Regions from separate parts of the Duganella sp. HH101 genome, predicted to be linked through region 2. Evidence: riboswitches for the same ligand, from Rfam matches in the RefSeq annotation. Region 2 holds a riboswitch; the other holds the start of a gene.

Region 1 (8,753 bases), on a different contig from region 2:
CGACGAGGTGACACGATAGCTGAGGCCGGTCATGGTCGCAAACACCACGCCGCTCGCATCGGGACGCAACGTGAGGGTAGGGGTGCCGGTGACGGTGCCTCTGCCGAAAGTCGCGCCATGGCCGTTGATGGCGTTGGCGGCGGCCGCGTTCAAGCCGTTTTCGATCTGGCGGGGGACGTTCTGCGCTTCGACAATCAGGGCGCCCAGCGTGCCGTTGCCCCAGGGTTGCGAGTACGACAGGCTGCCGCCGTTCAGGCTGACGGTAGCGACGTTTTGTCCGGAGACGACGCGGGGGATGAAGTCGGCGTGTGCTGCGCCGGCCGCCAGGGCTGCGGCGAGAAACAGGATTTTTCGCATTCTTATGCTCCATATGGATTAAAAGGATGTTGCCAATTAATAATGACATATGAGCAATTTCAAATCAATAACAATGTTTTTTTTATAATGTTGTGTTTTTTTAAAATGTGTGGGTGGCGGCCCGCCAAATCTTGCTTATTCAGCTGAAAACTCGCATACTGCCGCGGCGCTATTTCCCACCCTGGCGGCCTTGGCCGCGCTACCTCCTGATCCGATGAACGATCCGCTTGTCCTGTTTGGCTTCGGCACTACGCCGCTTGAACTGCTCGGCTTTGTGCTGGCGGTGGGCACGGTGCTGTTCAACATCACCCAGCTGCACTGGGCCTGGCTGCTGTCTATCCTGTCGTCGGCGATATACGGCGTGGTGTTCTACGACGCCCGGCTGTACGGCGACATGGCGCTGCAACTGGTGTTTATCGCGGTGTCGGTATGGGGCTGGCAGCAGTGGCTGAGCGGCGTGCCGAGCACGGCCGAATCGCTGCCTGTGACGCGGCTGGACCGCCATGGCGGCTGGCTGGCCGTCGGCGGCTGGCTGCTGGGTTTCGGGCTGTTGTGGTGGTTCCTGTCGCACTACACGGATACCGATGTGCCGATGGCGGATGGCTTCCTGACCGCCGGCAGCCTGTTGGGACAGGTGCTGTTGTCGCGCAAAAAGCTGGAAAACTGGGTGGTATGGATCATCGTCGATGTGCTGTACGTGGCGCTGTACGTGCACAAGCACCTGATGTTGACGGCGGTGCTGTATGCGGTGTTCGTCGTCATGGCGATGATCGGCCTGCGCGCCTGGAGCATAGACGGCAAGGATCGCCGCATGGTGCTGGAATGAGCGCGGCGCCGCTGCGGGTGGCGGTACTGGGCACGACGTCGTCGGGCAAGTCGACGCTGGCCGCGGCGCTGGCCGATCACTATCAAACGCTGTGGGTGCCGGAGTATCTGCGCGAGTTCGTCGACACGGAAGAGCGGGTGCCGGTGGCGGAGGATCAGTTCCACATCGCCGCCACGCAGCGCGACCGCGAGGATGCGGCCGCGCCGCGCGCCCACAAGTATCTTTTTTGCGACACCGCACCGTTGATGACGCTGGTGTACGGCCGCCATTATTTCGGCGGCTTCGACCAGCAGCTGGCGGCGCTGGCGGCCACTCACCAGCAGGACTACGCCTTCACGCTGGTGACGGCGCCGGACATCCCGTGGGTGGAGGAAGGCCTGCATCGCGAATCCGAAGAGGTGAGCGTGATTATCGACCGCATGCTGCTGGACGAGTTGGCGGCGCGTGGGATACCCTATCTGCTGGTATCCGGCGATCCGGCTGAACGACTATCCCAAGTGGAGCGGCATCTACGATGAAAAAGCGGCTGGCGGCGATGTTGATGTGCGTATCCCCGCTGGCGCTGGCCGATACCGGCTACTACCTGGTCTCCACCTACGACGTGGAAGGCCAGCTCTCCCTCGACTACAAATACTGGAACGCCCACTACAAGGGGCTGACCGTGGCCGCGCCGGAAATCGGCATCGGCTACGGCGTCACGTCGCGCTGGTACACCGAGGTCTATGCCAAGTGGGTCAAGATCAACGGCGGCGCCGGCCATTGGGTGGAGACGGCGTGGCAGAACGACTATCTGCTGACGCAAGGCCAGTACGACTTCGACCTGGCACTGCACACCAAGCTGGAAAAGGCGCGCGACAACGCCGACGGCTACGCGCTCGAATGGGGGCCGGTGCTGCAGACGGAAATCGGCCGCACGCAGTTCAACGCCAACCTGTTCTTCCAGCGCGATTATCGCGTGGCGCCGAGTGGCGGCGAGCATCCGATGGAGCTGACTTATCAACTACAGGTCAAGCACAACTGGAAGCCGTGGTTTCAACCCGGCGTGCAGGCTTTCGGCGAGGTGGGGAAGTGGAATGACTGGCTGCCGTACCGGCAGCAGTCGCACCGCGCCGGACCGGCGGTGTTTGGGCACCGCGATATCGGCCGGCAGGAGATCAAGTACGAATTTGCTTACCTGATCGGCAGGAACTCGGCGCGCGCAGCGAAGAGTTTTTCGATGCGCGCGCAGCTGATCTTTTAGAAGTCCATCTGGGCCGACACGCGGAAGGTCCGCGTGGCGCCCGGCATCAGGTAGCCGCCCAGGTCCGGCGTCACATCGCGCCAGTAGAACTTGTCGAACGCGTTGTCGACGCTGGCGCGCAGCGTGGTCTGCATGCCGGCGATGCGGGTGGCGTAGGCGCCGCCCAGGTTCATCACGTGGTAGCCCGGCACGAATACCTGGTTCTCCTTGTCGAACGCTTTCTTGCCCGAGTAGACCCAGTTGGCGTTGACCGACAGGCCTGCCACTTGCGGTACGGCGTAGTCGGCGTACACGCTCGACTTGAAGGCGGCGACGTTGGTGACGCGTTTGCCGTCCAGGTCCGCCTGGCCGGTGTCGCGCTGGCGGGTGTTGAGCGCGGTGGCCGATACGCCCACCGTCAGGTCGCGCGAGGCGCGGCCGTTCAGGGCCATCTCCAGGCCGCGGTTCTGCGCCTGGCCGTTGCGCACCAGGTACTTCTGCGCGTCGGTGTATTCGAGGCCCTTGCGGATCTCGAACAGGGCGACGCTGGCGCTCAGGTCCGGATGGATGTCGGCCTTGACGCCCACTTCGACCTGTTTCGATTTGCCCGGCGCCAGTGCGAGGCCGACGTTCTTGGTGCCGATGCCGGCGACGCCGCCGTGCTCCAGACCCTGCGCATACGAGGTGTAGACCGAGACGTTGGGACGCAGGCTGTACACCAGCGCCACGTTCGGCAGCCAGAAGCCGACATCGGTGTGGGCGAACGGCAGCGTGGGGTCGACGATTTCGTCGCGCTTGACCTGCACGTAGCGCGCGCCGGCGTGCAGCTTTAGTTGCTCGTTGAGGCTGACGATGTCCTGCGCGAACAGGGCGCGTTCGTTGTCGCGGCGGCGCTCGGAGACCGGGCCGCTGCTGCCGCCCGCCGGTAGAACCACGATCGGATGGTAGATGTTGCTGAACGCGGTGTGGTCCGGGTTGGCCTGCACGTACAGGTAGTCGCCCCATTTCTCGCTGTTCTTGAACAGCGATGCGCCGCCGGTGAAGGCGTGCGCGATCGAGCCGGTGGTGAATTTACCCTGCACCAGCGCCTGCACGGTCAGCGGCGATTTCTTCTCGCCCAGGCTGACGTAGTCGTAGACGTCGTAGTCGCCATTGCCGCAGAAGCCAGGATACAGGCCTTCCGCGCCGCAGCCGTAAGGGAAGGCGGTGTAGTCGTCGCGCTTGAAGTTGTGCTGGTTGGCGCTGACGGTGGCGCTCCAGTCGGGCGTGAACTTGTATTCGAAGCGGGCGCCGATATTGCTGCTGGTGGTTTCCACCGGGCGGCTCCACGGCTGGTTGTTGAGCATGGTGTCGGCCGGGATGTTAGGCAGCGTCAGGTTGTTCAGCAGCTGGAAGCCGGGCGCGGTCACTTGCGATTTTTTCTGGTAGTCGGCGTCCACCTGCAGCAGCGCCTGCGGCGAGATCTTCCAGTCGAAGGCGGCCGAGACGAACTTGCGGTTGCCGTCCGCGCCCTTGATGTAGGAGCGCAGGCGTTCGGCGGCGGCGTTGAAGCGGTAGCCGAAGCGCGTGTCTTCAAAGCGGCCGCCCAGGTCGACGGCGCCGTACAGCGTGCCGCGCTCGCGCTCTTCCAGCACCACGGTGCGCACCGGCGTATCGGTCGGGCGCTTGGTGACGTAGTTGACGATGCCGCCCGGTGCGGATACGCCGGCTTGCAGGCCGGACAGGCCTTTGAGCACTTCCAGGCGTTCCTTGTTTTCCAGCGGGATTTGCGTTTCGCCAGGGATGGCCATGCCGTCCTTGCGGTAGCTGGAGGAATTGTCCAGCTTGAAGCCGCGGATGGAGAACTGTTCCGAGTAGCCGACCGCGTTGTAGGCGTCGCTCAGGCTGGCGTCGTATTTGGCGGCGTCGGTGGTGGAGCGGATTTGCAGGTCCAGCATCTGCTGCGAGCTCAGCACGCTGACCGAGGCCGGGGTTTCCAGCAGCGGTGCGTTGGAGAAGCCGGCCACGGAGGCGCGGCTGGCCTGCGCCTTGGCGCCGGTGATCACCACTTCGGGCAGGGCTTGCTCGGGGGCGGAGGTTTCAGCGACGGCGGCGCCTGGAAAAGCCTGTAATACCGCCATGGCGATGACGGAAACTGCAAATTTTGGTGTGGACATATGGACTCTCTACGTGTTCGGCTGGAACCGCGAAGAGAGCCATCAAAGGAGGGGAGAACTACTTTGCGCTTTCCTTCGCTGGCATTATCCAGATCAGGTACGAAGGGTATCTCTCACCCGGCAGCAAAGCTCCAGGACCCCTAGCGAGGCCGTAGTGTAGCACAGGCGCGGGTTGCGGTGCCGTGCGCCGCGTTCCGCGCCGCGCCGCTAAACTTGCGCTTTGCGCCGCAGGGCGCCAACGAAGCAGTCACAGCTTTTATCGGAGGCGCCGTCATGTCGGTACATTTTGGCGACACCTTGCTGCATCGTGCAAGTGAAAGGTTAGGAATGAGGCAGTCGTATCACGAGGGAAGCTGGTTTGCCGTGCCGTTGCTGGATGGCGGCTATGGCTGGGGTTTGGTGGCGCGCTTGTCGCCGGGCAGCAAGATCATGCTGGCGTATCTGTTCGGCCCCAAGCTGCCGCGTTTGCCATCGCTGGAAGAGCTCGCCACGCTGCGGCCGCAGGATGCGGTCAAGGTGTTGCGCGTCGGCGATATGGCGCTGGCCAGCGGCCATTGGCCGGTGCTGGGCGATGCGCTGGAATGGGATCCGGCGCAGTGGCCGGTGCCGCAGTTCCTGCGCCGCGCCGACGCGCTCAAGCGCGCCTGGCGCGTGACGTATTCGGACGCCGACCCGAGCCGTTCGGAGCGGGAGGAATCCGTGCCTTACGATACGCCGGGGCTGGAGACGGATTCGCTGTATGGCTACGGCTCGACCGAGCTGCTGCTGACCCGGCTGCTGGAGCCGCTGGACCATCCGATCAACCGCAGCGGCGCCAGCGCGTAGTCTCCGCTTAGTCGCAGTCGACGTTCCAGGCCGCGTACTCGCCGCGGTGGCGGCGCACGGCCACACGGGCCACAGTGTCGCGGTCGCTTTCAAATACCAAACTGAACATCACGGGCGCGCCGGCCGCCGGCGCCGCCGGTGCGATCGCGCGCAGCGTGAACGGCAGTGCGCGCTGGCGGATGCAGCGCGAGTTGCCGGCGAAGAGCAGGCGCGCGCGGCTCAGCAGTTCGGCATGCTGGCGCAGCAGCGCCACCACGTCCTCCGGCCGCACCGCCTGGTCCATCAGCACGGTGTGCTGGACGGCGCTGCAGATGGTGTTGGGCTGGGCCAGCCACACGTGCCAGGTCGGTTCCTGCGCCGTTACGCTCCAGCGGCCGTCCTTGGGCGCCTTGGCGTCGTAGATGAAGCTGGAGCGTATCTGCCGGCACAGGTCGACCGCCGAATGGCGCGGCGCCGAATCGACGCGGGCGATCACCTGCCACGGCTTGCCGCGCTGGCGCTGGATGTCGAAGGCCGGAGCGAACAGCGGCATCATCGGGCGCGCGCCGTGCGATTCGGCCACCATTTTCTGGTGGAAGTAGATGTCGAAGGAATCGCGTTCCTCTTCGGTCGGCGCGCGTTGTTCGATGCGCGGCGGCGGCGCGGGCTTGGCGGCCACGGCGTGGCCGGCTGCGGTCAGCAGCAGTGCGATCGTGATAGCCCGCATCAAACCGCCTTCATCACGATCTGGATCAGCAGGCCGCCGCCTTCGCGGTTGCGCACTTGCAGTTCGGCGCCGTGGCGCAGCATCACGCGGTCGACGATGGCCAGGCCCAGGCCGGCGCCGTTGGCCTGGCCGCGCGCGGCGTCGAGCCGGGTGAAGGGCTTGAGCAGCTGTTCGATCTGGTCGTCCGGCACGCCGTTGCCGTGGTCCTGCACTTCGACCACCACGCGGCGCGAGGTGTGCATGCCCTTGATGCTGCACTTGATGTCGATCTCGGTCAGCTCGCTGCCGGGCGTCTTGCCGTAGCGGCGGGCGTTCTCGATCAGGTTGTTGATGACGCGCTTGATGTCGGTGGCGTTGCCCATCACGTGGGCGTTGGGCGCGATGTCGGTGCTGATGCGCACGTCCGGCAGGCGCTCGGCCTCATGCGCGGTGTCGCTCAGCAGCTCGCTGAGGTCGACGTTGATGAAGCTCGATACCTCGGTCGGCTTGGCGTAGTCGAGGAACTGGCCGATGATGGCGTCCATCTGGCCGATGTCGGACTGGATGCCTTCGCGGGCCTCGTTCGACAGGTTGGCCATCTCCACTTCCAGCTGCATGCGCGCCAGCGGCGTGCGAAGGTCGTGCGAGATGCCGGCCAGGATCACGGCGCGGTCGGACTCCACCTGCTGCAATTGCGTCACCATCTGGTTGAAGCTGCGGTTGGCTTCCATGATCTCCATCGGGCCTTTTTCCGGCAGGCGTTCGGGGCGCTTGCCCTGGGCGAAGGCGCGCGTGGCCTGCGTCAGGCGGCGCAGCGGCAGGTTGATCAGGCTGGAGATGAAGGCCGCGCCCAGCAGCGACACCACCGACACCACGCTGGCCCAGCCCAGCCACTGGATGCCGGTCAGGCCGCGGATGCGCTCGCGTTCCAGCATCAGCCAGTAGGCGTCGTCGTCGATCTTGAAGCTGACCCAGAAGCCGGCCACGCCGTTGACGCGCGCGGAGAAGCGGGTGTCGGCGCCCAGCTTGGCCTTGACCAGCTTCTGGATGTCGGGCATCAGCGCGTTGTCGGGTGGCGGATCGACCTTGTCGTCGTCCTCCAGCGTGAACACGCGGATGCCTTCGTTAGAGACCAGGTCGAACAGCAGCTCGCGCCGCAGTTCCGGCGCCGAGTGGGTGAGGGCGGCGTGCGTGATCGTCACCACCGAGATCACCTGGGAAGAGATTTGCTGCACCTGCGGCTCGTGCTGCACCACGCTGATCATGCCGACCCAGGCCGTCATGCTGGTGGTGGTCAGCGCGCCCAGCAGGAAGAAGGTGCGCCAGAACAGGCCGCTTTTAAGGCTGGCCGCCCGAAACGTAAAAGGGAACTTCGACTTCATGCGCGCGTCCGCGCCTTAGCGCGGCTGCCCCTCCGGAATGAACACATAGCCCAGGCCCCAGACGGTCTGGATGTACAGCGGGCTCGACGGATCTGGCTCGATCAGCTTGCGCAGGCGGGAGATCTGCACGTCCAGGCTGCGGTCGAACACTTCGTATTCGCGGCCGCGCGCCAGTTCCATCAGCTTTTCGCGCGACAGCGGCTGGCGGGCGTGGCGGGCGAATACTTTTAGTACCGAAAACTCGCCGGTGGTCAGCGGCACGGTTTCGCCGTTTTTCTTCAGCGTGCGGGTGCCCAGGTCCAGCACGAACTGGCCGAACTCGAACGATTGCGGGGTTTCCGACGGCGCGCCCGGGATCTCGTCCGGGCCGCGGCGGCGCAGCACGGCGCCGATGCGGGCCACCAGCTCGCGCGGGTTGAAGGGCTTGGGCAGGTAGTCGTCGGCGCCCATTTCGAGGCCGACGATGCGGTCCACGTCCTCGCCCTTGGCGGTCAGCATGATGATCGGCGTCTGGTCGCCGGCGCCGCGCAGGCGGCGGCAGATCGACAGGCCGTCTTCGCCCGGCAGCATCAGGTCCAGCACCAGCAGGTCGTAGCGCTCGCGCAGCCACAGCTTGTTCATCGCGGTGGCGCTCTCGGCTGTGAAGACGTTGAAGCCCTGCTCGGTCAGGTAGCGGCGCAACAGGTCGCGCAGGCGGACGTCGTCGTCCACTACCATGATCTTGGCCTGATGGCCATGCTGGTTGGCGGGGGTGTTGCCGGATTCAGTCGTTGTGCTAGTCATTTGGCTGCCAGATTTGTCATATTCATGTTGCTATGGTAACGTCATAATCGGACTTGCGAAAACGTCTGTGACAACCCATTACAAAGTGTTACAAACTTTACCCAATTCGTCTTACCCCCTCAGGTAAAGCATCATACACTCTGGGCATAGATTCAGCTTTTTAGGAACGCCATGGGCATCGATCACAAAAAACACTACGCGGCAGCAAGCGCAACTTTTTGCGTTCGTACCCTGCTGGGTGTTCTGCTGCTGAGCGGCAGCGCCATGGCTTACGATAATTCGGCCGACCGCGACCCGCCGCGCCGCGAAGATCCGCGCAGCCTGCCTGCGCGCGAAGTGCAGCCGGTGCGTCAGGAGCGCCAGGCCGAACCCCGCCCGCTCGATCCGCGCAGCTACGACGCCCGCGCGGAAGAGCAGCGCCGCGCCATGCAGGAAGCCGGCCGCAACGCCGAAATGAGCCGCCGCGCCGGCCGCCTGACCCCCGACGAGCGCCGCGATCTGCGCCGCCAGATCAATGAAG
Region 2 (8,753 bases):
ATCACCTACGCCCGCGACCACTCGGTGGCCGACGGCCTCAACTACAACGCCACGTGGAACGCCGCCATGCTGATGTCGGCCGACCTGCAGGAAGCGATGATGTCCGGCATGGGCAAGCGGCCGCCGGTGTTCAAGGATTAAACCGGCGCGGCCGCCGCCACGACGACATTGTTCTTGCCCCCGCGCTTGGCCTCGTACATGGCGCGGTCGGCGCGGGCCAGCAGCGCGTCCAGGTCTTCGGCGTCGCCCGGCTGGTGGATGGCGATGCCGATGCTGGCGCTCAGGTTGACGGTGGCGGTCTTCAGCACGAAGGGCTCGCGCAGTAGCGGCATCATCTTGCGGCCCATCTCTTCCGCCGCCGCCGCGTCGCTGAGGTTTTCCAGTATCGCCACGAACTCGTCGCCGGCCAGCCGCGCCACGGTGTCGGTGCGCCGCACGGCGCCGACGATGCGCTGGCCAAACTGGCGCAGCAGCTCGTCGCCTTCCTCATGCCCGTGGGTGTCGTTGACGTTCTTGAAGCCATCGAGGTCGAGGAACAGCACCGCGCACGGCTGGCGCATGCGCGTCACGCGCGCCATCGCCGCGGGCAGCGCCTGCATCAGCGCGCGCCGGTTCGGCAGCCCGGTCAGCACGTCGCGCATGACCAGCTGCTCCAGCTCGGCGGTGCGCCGGGCCACCGTGCTTTCCAGTTGTTCGTTCATGGTTTGCAGCAGGTCCACGTGGCGCGCTTCGCTGTACACCATTTCCCGCATCGCCCGCGACAGCACCTGCGCTTCGCGGAAGCCGTCGATCGCCGGCACTTCCGGCAGCGGCTGGCCCTCTTCGACGGCCTTGGCGCGCTGTTCGATGGTGCGGCTCAGCCTGTCCATCGGCTGCGTCAGCCGGCGCGCCAGGAAGGCGGCGACCAGCGCCATCGCCGCGCCGGCGGCCACGCTCAGCCACAATATCAGCTGCTCCAGCTGGCGCGAGGCGGCCATCGCCACCTGCTCCGGCTGGCGCACCAGCACCGACCATTGCAAGGTGGCGGTGTCGCCGCTCTGCCCGGTCTGGCTGTAGCCGGTCAGGTAGACCTTGCCGTCCGGCCAGGTCTCGCGGATGGCGCCGGTCTGGCCGGCCTGCGCCAGTTGCAGGCTGGTGGTGTTGAGTTTCTTTTCCTCCATGCCCGCCGGCCCCAGCAGCACGGTGGCGTCGTTGCGCACCACCAGGATTTCAGCGCCGTATTCGCGCAGCGCCGGCGTAAGCAGATTGCGCGCCAGGCGGCGCGCCCAGTTCCAGCTCATGTGCACGCCCAGCACGCCCCACGGCTGGCCGTCGGCGCGCCGCACCGGCGCCGCCACGTCGATGAAGCGCCACGGGTCGGCCGCCTGCGGCAGCAGTTTGCCGAGCAGCAGTGCGGGATGATAGTCGATGGTGCGCAAGCCGCTCTGGCCGGCCTTGAACCACGGGCGCGCGCTGACGTCGGCGTTTTCCAGCAAGCCGTGGGCGGCGGCGTACACCTTGCCGTCCTGGCCGGCGATGCCGATCCAGGCGTAGTCGGGGAAGCTGTCCTGCAGGCTGTCGAGCACGGCGCGCGCGGCGGCCGGGTCGCGCGCTTCGCGCACCTGGGCCAGCGCCGTCACCAGCTGGACGTCGCCGGCCGCCTTGCTGACCACGCGGTTGAGCGAGTCGCGCATCTGCCAGGACAGCTGCTGTAGCCGCAGCTCGGCTTCCTTGCCGGCGTAGTTGGTGGCGAAGTGGTCGACCAGCGCCAGTTGCAGCGCCGTGCTCAGCGCCACCGTGGCGCAGACGCCCAGCGTGACCAGCGTTGCCAGCCTCAGTCGATTGCGCGGCTGGCCCGTCTCTGTTTTATTTTTCATACACCTAGGCTAGCGGCGAGTCATCCAAATAGCAAGCTAGTCAGTATTTTTTGCGCAACGTTGAAAGGCGGGGGTATAATCGTCCCGCTGCCGCGAGGCGGCACACGCTAGGGGTCCTGCCCATCGCATTATTGCGATGGCGCGGGTGAGAAATACCCTCCGAACCTGATCTGGATAATGCCAGCGAAGGGAAGCTTAGGACATCGCCGCCACGCATCGCTCCATCTGTGGCCCGGCGCCGTCCAACCTCCTTTGCTGGCTCCTGTAGCTAACGAAGGAGCCAAATGAACGCCAATCCTAAATTCCTCTCCGCCACCGCCACGGTGGACGAGGCAGCCATCAAGCCCCTGCCGAATTCCCGCAAAGTCTACGTCGAAGGCAGCCGTCCCGATATCCGCGTGCCGATGCGCGAAATCACCCAGGCCGACACGCCGGCCTCGTTCGGTTTCGAAGCCAATCCGCCGATCTACGTCTACGACACCTCCGGCCCTTACACCGACCCGGACGCCACCATCGATATCCGCTCCGGCCTGGCCGCCACGCCGCGCCTGCCGTGGATACTGGAGCGCGACGATACCGAGGAGCTGGACGGCCCGACCTCCGAATACGGCCAGGCCCGCCTGGCCGATCCGGCGCTGGCCGAGCTGCGCTTCAACCTGCACCGCAAGCCGCGCCGCGCCCGTGAAGGCAGGAACGTCACGCAGATGCACTACGCGCGCCAGGGCATCATCACGCCGGAGATGGAGTTCGTCGCCATCCGCGAAAACCTGCGCCGCCAGGAATACCTGGAAAACCTGAAGAACTCCGGCCCGATGGGCCAGCGCCTGGCCGACCTGATGGGCCGCCAGCATCCGGGCCAGTCGTTCGGCGCCAGCATCCCGGCCACCATCACGCCGGAATTCGTGCGCGACGAAATCGCCCGCGGCCGCGCCATCATTCCGGCCAACATCAACCACCCGGAAATCGAACCGATGATCATCGGCCGCAATTTCCTCGTCAAGATCAACGCCAACATCGGCAACTCCGCCGTCACCTCGTCGATCGGCGAGGAAGTCGAGAAGATGACCTGGGCCATCCGCTGGGGCGGCGACAACGTCATGGACCTGTCGACCGGCAAGCACATCCACGAAACGCGCGAGTGGATCATCCGCAACAGCCCGGTCCCCATCGGCACCGTGCCGATCTACCAGGCGCTGGAAAAGGTCAACGGCAAGGCCGAAGACCTGACCTGGGAAATCTTCCGCGACACGCTGATCGAGCAGGCCGAGCAGGGCGTCGACTACTTCACCATCCACGCCGGCGTGCTGCTGCGCTATGTGCCGATGACGGCCAAGCGCCTGACCGGCATCGTGTCGCGCGGCGGCTCCATCATGGCCAAGTGGTGCCTGGCGCACCACAAGGAATCCTTCCTGTACACGCATTTCGAAGAGATCTGCCAGATCATGAAGGCTTACGACGTCTCGTTCTCGCTGGGGGATGGATTGCGGCCTGGGTCCATTTACGACGCCAACGACGAGGCACAGCTGGGCGAGCTGAAGACCCTGGGCGAACTGACCCAGATCGCCTGGAAGCACGACGTGCAGGTGATGATCGAAGGCCCGGGCCACGTGCCGATGCAGCTGATCAAGGAGAACATGGACCTGCAACTGGAACAGTGCCACGAGGCGCCGTTCTACACGCTGGGCCCGTTGACCACCGACATCGCGCCAGGCTACGACCACATCACCTCCGGCATCGGCGCCGCGCAGATCGGCTGGTACGGCACCGCCATGCTGTGCTACGTCACGCCGAAGGAGCACCTGGGCCTGCCCGACAAGAACGACGTCAAGGACGGCATCATCACCTACAAGATCGCCGCACACGCGGCCGACCTGGCCAAGGGCCATCCGGGCGCGCAGATCCGCGACAACGCGCTGTCCAAGGCGCGCTTCGAGTTCCGCTGGGACGACCAGTTCAACATCGGCCTCGACCCGGACAAGGCGCGCGAGTTCCACGACGAGACGCTGCCCAAGGATTCGGCCAAGGTGGCGCATTTCTGCTCGATGTGCGGCCCGCATTTCTGCTCGATGAAGATCACGCAGGAAGTGCGCGAGTTCGCCGCCGCCAACGGCATGAGCGACGGCGCGGCGCTGGAACAGGGCATGCAGGTCAAGGCGGTGGAGTTCATCAAGAACGGCGCCGAACTGTATCGCAAGCTGTGAGGCCGGCATGATCGACATCGAATTGAACGGCGCCCCGCACCAGGTGCCGCCGCGCCAGACGCTGAATGAACTGATCGACGCTTTGTCGTTGACCGGGCAGGCGCTGGCGCTGGCGGTCAACCGCGCGGTGGTGCCGCGCCAGCAGTGGCCGCAGCGCGAGCTGCAGCCGCAGGACAAGGTCGACATCGTGCGCGCCATCGGCGGCGGTTAAACACATCAAGGAATCATCATGGAAAATCAAGACTTGCTCACCATCGCAGGCAAGAGCTACAAATCGCGGCTGCTGGTCGGCAGCGGCAAGTACAAGGACTTGCAGCAGACCCGCGAGGCGACCGACGCCGCCGAAGCGGAAATCATCACCGTGGCCATCCGCCGCGTCAACATCGGCCAGGATCCGAAGGCGCCCAGCCTGCTGGACGTGCTGCCGCCGTCGCAGTACACCATCCTGCCCAACACGGCCGGCTGCTACACCGCCAAGGACGCGGTCTACACGCTGCAAATGGCGCGCGAACTGCTGAACGGCCACAAGCTGGTCAAGCTCGAAGTGCTGGGCGACGAGAAGACGCTGTTCCCGCACATGCCGGAAACCCTGGTCGCCGCCGAGGCGCTGGTCAAGGACGGCTTCGACGTCATGGTGTATTGCAGCGACGATCCGATCCAGGCCAGGATCCTCGAAGACATCGGCTGCGTGGCGGTGATGCCGCTGGCTTCGCTGATCGGCTCCGGCATGGGCATCCTCAATCCGTGGAACCTGTCGCTGATCATCGAGCAGGCCAAGGTGCCGGTGCTGGTCGACGCCGGCGTCGGCACGGCGTCGGACGCCGCCATCGCCATGGAGCTGGGCTGCGACGGCGTGCTGATGAACACCGCCATCGCCGGCGCGCAGGATCCGGTGCGCATGGCGCGCGCCATGAAGCTGGGCGTGCAGGCCGGCCGCGAGGCTTACCTGGCCGGCCGCATCGCCCGCAAGTTCGCCGCCTCGCCATCGTCGCCGATGGCGGGCCGTCTCGCATGAGCGTGCCCTTGTCCGCCGAGCTGGCCGCCCAGCTGATGGCGCAACTGGTGGCGCGGCCCTGCGTGCTGGTGTTCGCCGGGCTCGATCCGTCGGGCGGCGCCGGCATCGCGGCCGACCTGCAATCGGTGGCCGGGCAGGGCGCGCACGCGCTCACCGTGGCCACCGCGCTGACGGTGCAGGACAACGACCGCGTCTACGGCGTGCAGCCGGTCGACGGCGCCATGGTGCTGCGCCAGGCCCAGGCGCTGGTCGACAAGGTGACGGTGCGGGCGGTGAAGATCGGCATCCCCGGCAGCGCCGCCAACGCGCAGGCGATCGCCGAAATCATCGCCCGCCTGCGCAGCCGCCAGCCGGAGCTGCCGGTGGTGCTGGACCCGGTGCTGGCCAGCGGCCACGGCGACCTGCTGTCGCGCGACGACGCGGTGCAGGCGCTGGCGCCGCTGCTGCCGCTGGTGACGGTGCTCACGCCCAACGGCCCGGAGGCGCTGGCGCTGACCGGCGCCGCCGAGCCGTCCGCGCAGGCGCAGGCCTTGCGCGCGCGCGGCTGCCGCCATGTGCTGATCACCGGCGGCCATGGCGAGGGCGACGAAGTGGTCAACCGCTGGTTCGGCCCCGGCGCGGCGCCGATGCAACGGCTGTCCGATCCCGGCCCGCAGGAAGATGCGCGCAACTGGCACTGGCCGCGCCTGAGCGGCGCCTTCCACGGCAGCGGCTGCACGCTGGCCTCGGCCATCGCCGGCCAGCTGGCGCTGGGCATGCCGATGGAGCGGGCGCTGGAACTGGCGCAGCAGTATTGCTACCGTTCCTTGCGCGGCGCCTACACCGTGGCGCCCGGCCAGCGCATCCCGCAGCGCTTACCCCACATCTGAGAGAACATCATGCAAGGACTTTATTTGGTAACGCCCGACTGGGACGACACCGGCCGCCTGCTGGACCTGAGCGAGCAGGCGCTGGCCGCCGGCCGGGGCGCGCGCCCCGGCATCGCGCTGCTGCAATACCGCCACAAGGAAGCCGGCCCGGCGCTGCGGCTGGAGCAGGCCGGCGCGCTGCTGGCGTTGTGCCGGCGCTACGGCGTGCCCTTCATCGTCAACGACCATGTCGAACTGTGCCAGCAGATCGGCGCCGACGGCGTCCATGTCGGCGGCACCGATGCCGAGGTGGCGCAGGTGCGCGCCCGGCTGGGCCCGGACAAGATCATCGGCGCCTCCTGCTACGGCGACCTGCCGCGCGCGCTGGATGCGCAGGCGGCCGGCGCCAGCTACGTGGCCTTCGGCGGTTTCTACCCGTCGCGCGTAAAAAAATACGCGGTGACTACCAAGATGGAGATCCTCGACCAGGCGCGCGCGGCCATCCGCGTGCCGACCGTGGTGATCGGCGGCATGACGCCGGAAAACGCCGCACCGCTGGCGGCGCGCGGCGCTTCCATGGTGGCGGCCATCAGCAGCGTCTACCAGGCCGACGATGTGGCGGCTGCGGTGGCGGCTTTTACCCGCCTGTATGCGGCGGAAAAGGCGGGTGTACAAATCGCTTGAGGCGGGCGCGGTTTTCCGCTTTATAATTGGTGCGTTAGCTTAAGCCCAAGGTTGCCGCCATATGAATGTCCCTACCAGCCCGAAGCGTCTGATACTCATCGTCGACGACGATCAACTGCTGCTCGATTTCCTCGGCGAGGTGCTGGGCAGCTCCGGCTACGATATCCTCAAGGCGTCGTCGGCCGAACAGGCGTTGCAGCTGATCGCCCAGCGTGAGCCGGACCTGGCCCTGCTCGACATCCACATGCCGGGCATGAACGGCCTGGAACTGGCCAAGCAGCTGCATGCCACCAGTTCGGTGCCGTTCATGTTCCTGTCCGGCCGCGGCGATGCCGACGCCGGCAAGCAGGCCGCCTCCTACGGCGCGGTCGGTTTCCTGGTCAAGCCGGTCGACGAGACCCACCTGATGCCGGCCTTTACCGCCGGCCTGGCGCGCGCCGACGAAATCCGCCAGCTGCGCCGCACCGAGCTGAACCTGAACGCCGCGCTGGCCGCCGGCCGCGAAACCAGCCTGGCCGTCGGCCTGCTGATGTGCAAGTTCCAGACCGACCGCAACACCGCCTTCGAGGTGCTGCGCGACCACGCCCGTTCCAACCGCCGCAAGGTCAACGAGGTGGCCGACCAGCTGCTGGCGGCTGAAGAAACATTGAACAGTTTGCACGTGGCCTTCAACCAGCGTCTGAAAAAGTAGACGCCGACGGCTTTTCGCCCAGCATTTTCTTGCTTTGTGGCATTCTTGATGTAGACTATGCTGGTGAGCGGCGGGTTTGACCCGCCCGCTTCGATGTGCGGCAGGGCCTCCAACCTGCGCTTGCCGCCTCTCCGGCCGCCTTTCCCCTGCGACCGTCATCATCCCTCGGCCCAACTCCGCCGACCCCGCGTTGCCCCGGCTATCCCTGTGCTGCCGGCACCGCATTTCCATTTGTTTTGTGTGCGGAGACACTTATGACGAACGATTTTTCCCAGGAAACCTACCGTCCCTTCAGCGACCAGGAAGGTGGCGGCGCCATCGGCTTTTCGATCTTCGCGGAAGCGCCGCGCGTGCTGCACGTGGACGGCGACGCCGACGCGGCGCTGGTGCTGTCCACGCTGCTCGTGCCGGAAACCCAGGTGACGCACGTGGCCACGCTGGCCGATGCCGAATCCCTGCTGCGGCTGCAGCGGTTCGCGCTGGTGGTGATCGACCCCGACCTGCCGGACGGCGACGGCGGCAGCCTGCTGGCGCTGGTGCGCCAGCGCCAGGGCGAGGCGCGCGTGCTGCTGTACTCGGCCCGCCATCCGGAGCAGCACCTGGCCGGCAGCGCCTTCCTGCCCAAGCCGTGGACCTCGCCGCGCCAGCTGTGGCGCACCGTGTCGGACCTGCTGTGCCTGGGCCAGGCGATGCCGATCGAACCCCAGTAGTCGAGCGCGCACCACAGATCGTCCCCGGCTTGTTATCATGGCGGACCACCGGAACGGCCCTCCGTTCCGGTCCCCCGAATAACACAGCCACAGGACGAACAATGAAAACCAAAGCAGCCATCGCATGGCAGGCGGGCAAACCGCTGACGATCGAGGAAGTGGAACTGGGCGGCCCGCGCGAGGGCGAGGTGCTGGTCGAGATCAAGGCCACCGGCATCTGCCACACCGATTACTACACGCTGTCCGGCGCCGACCCGGAAGGCATCTTCCCTGCCATTCTCGGCCATGAGGGCGCGGGCGTGGTGGTCGATGTCGGCCCCGGCGTCAAGTCGCTGAAAAAGGACGACCACGTCATTCCGCTGTACACGCCGGAATGCCGCCAGTGCAAATTCTGCCTGTCGCAAAAGACCAACCTGTGCCAGTCGATCCGCTCGACCCAGGGGCGCGGCCTGATGCCGGACGCCACCAGCCGCTTCTCCATCGACGGCAAGCCGATCTACCACTACATGGGCACGTCGACCTTCTCCAACTACATCGTGGTGCCGGAAATCGCGCTGGCCAAGATCCGCGAGGACGCGCCGTTCGACAAGGTGTGCTACATCGGTTGCGGCGTCACCACCGGCGTCGGCGCGGTGCTGTTCACGGCCAAGGTCGAGGCGGGCGCCAACGTGGTGGTGTTCGGCCTGGGCGGCATCGGCCTGAACGTGATCCAGGCGGCCAGGATGGTCGGCGCGGACAAGATCATCGG

The links. A riboswitch is a leader RNA that binds a small molecule or an ion and turns the genes downstream of it on or off. The one in region 2 is predicted to bind thiamine pyrophosphate.
Region 1: another riboswitch for thiamine pyrophosphate. It lies ahead of DUGA2_RS09295 (TonB-dependent siderophore receptor); the one in region 2 lies ahead of thiC (phosphomethylpyrimidine synthase ThiC).

The regions. Positions count from the first base shown of each region.
Region 1 is NZ_LRON01000004.1:388,466-397,218, forward strand. It holds gene DUGA2_RS09275 (hypothetical protein) at 1-357, opposite strand, end outside; gene pnuC (nicotinamide riboside transporter PnuC) at 572-1,183, shown strand; gene DUGA2_RS09285 (AAA family ATPase) at 1,180-1,701, shown strand; gene DUGA2_RS09290 (hypothetical protein) at 1,698-2,423, shown strand; gene DUGA2_RS09295 (TonB-dependent siderophore receptor) at 2,420-4,558, opposite strand; TPP riboswitch at 4,612-4,710, opposite strand; gene DUGA2_RS09300 (Imm26 family immunity protein) at 4,886-5,383, shown strand; gene DUGA2_RS09305 (hypothetical protein) at 5,391-6,089, opposite strand; gene DUGA2_RS09310 (sensor histidine kinase) at 6,089-7,450, opposite strand; gene ompR (two-component system response regulator OmpR) at 7,466-8,233, opposite strand; gene DUGA2_RS09320 (hypothetical protein) at 8,405-8,753, shown strand, end outside.
Region 2 is NZ_LRON01000012.1:38,714-47,466, reverse strand. It holds gene DUGA2_RS19220 (crotonase/enoyl-CoA hydratase family protein) at 1-141, shown strand, start outside; gene DUGA2_RS19215 (sensor domain-containing diguanylate cyclase) at 138-1,856, opposite strand; TPP riboswitch at 1,956-2,065, shown strand; gene thiC (phosphomethylpyrimidine synthase ThiC) at 2,141-4,057, shown strand; gene thiS (sulfur carrier protein ThiS) at 4,065-4,268, shown strand; gene DUGA2_RS19200 (thiazole synthase) at 4,287-5,072, shown strand; gene DUGA2_RS19195 (hydroxymethylpyrimidine/phosphomethylpyrimidine kinase) at 5,069-5,941, shown strand; gene thiE (thiamine phosphate synthase) at 5,951-6,604, shown strand; gene DUGA2_RS19185 (ANTAR domain-containing response regulator) at 6,666-7,295, shown strand; gene DUGA2_RS19180 (response regulator) at 7,550-8,005, shown strand; gene DUGA2_RS19175 (S-(hydroxymethyl)glutathione dehydrogenase/class III alcohol dehydrogenase) at 8,107-8,753, shown strand, end outside.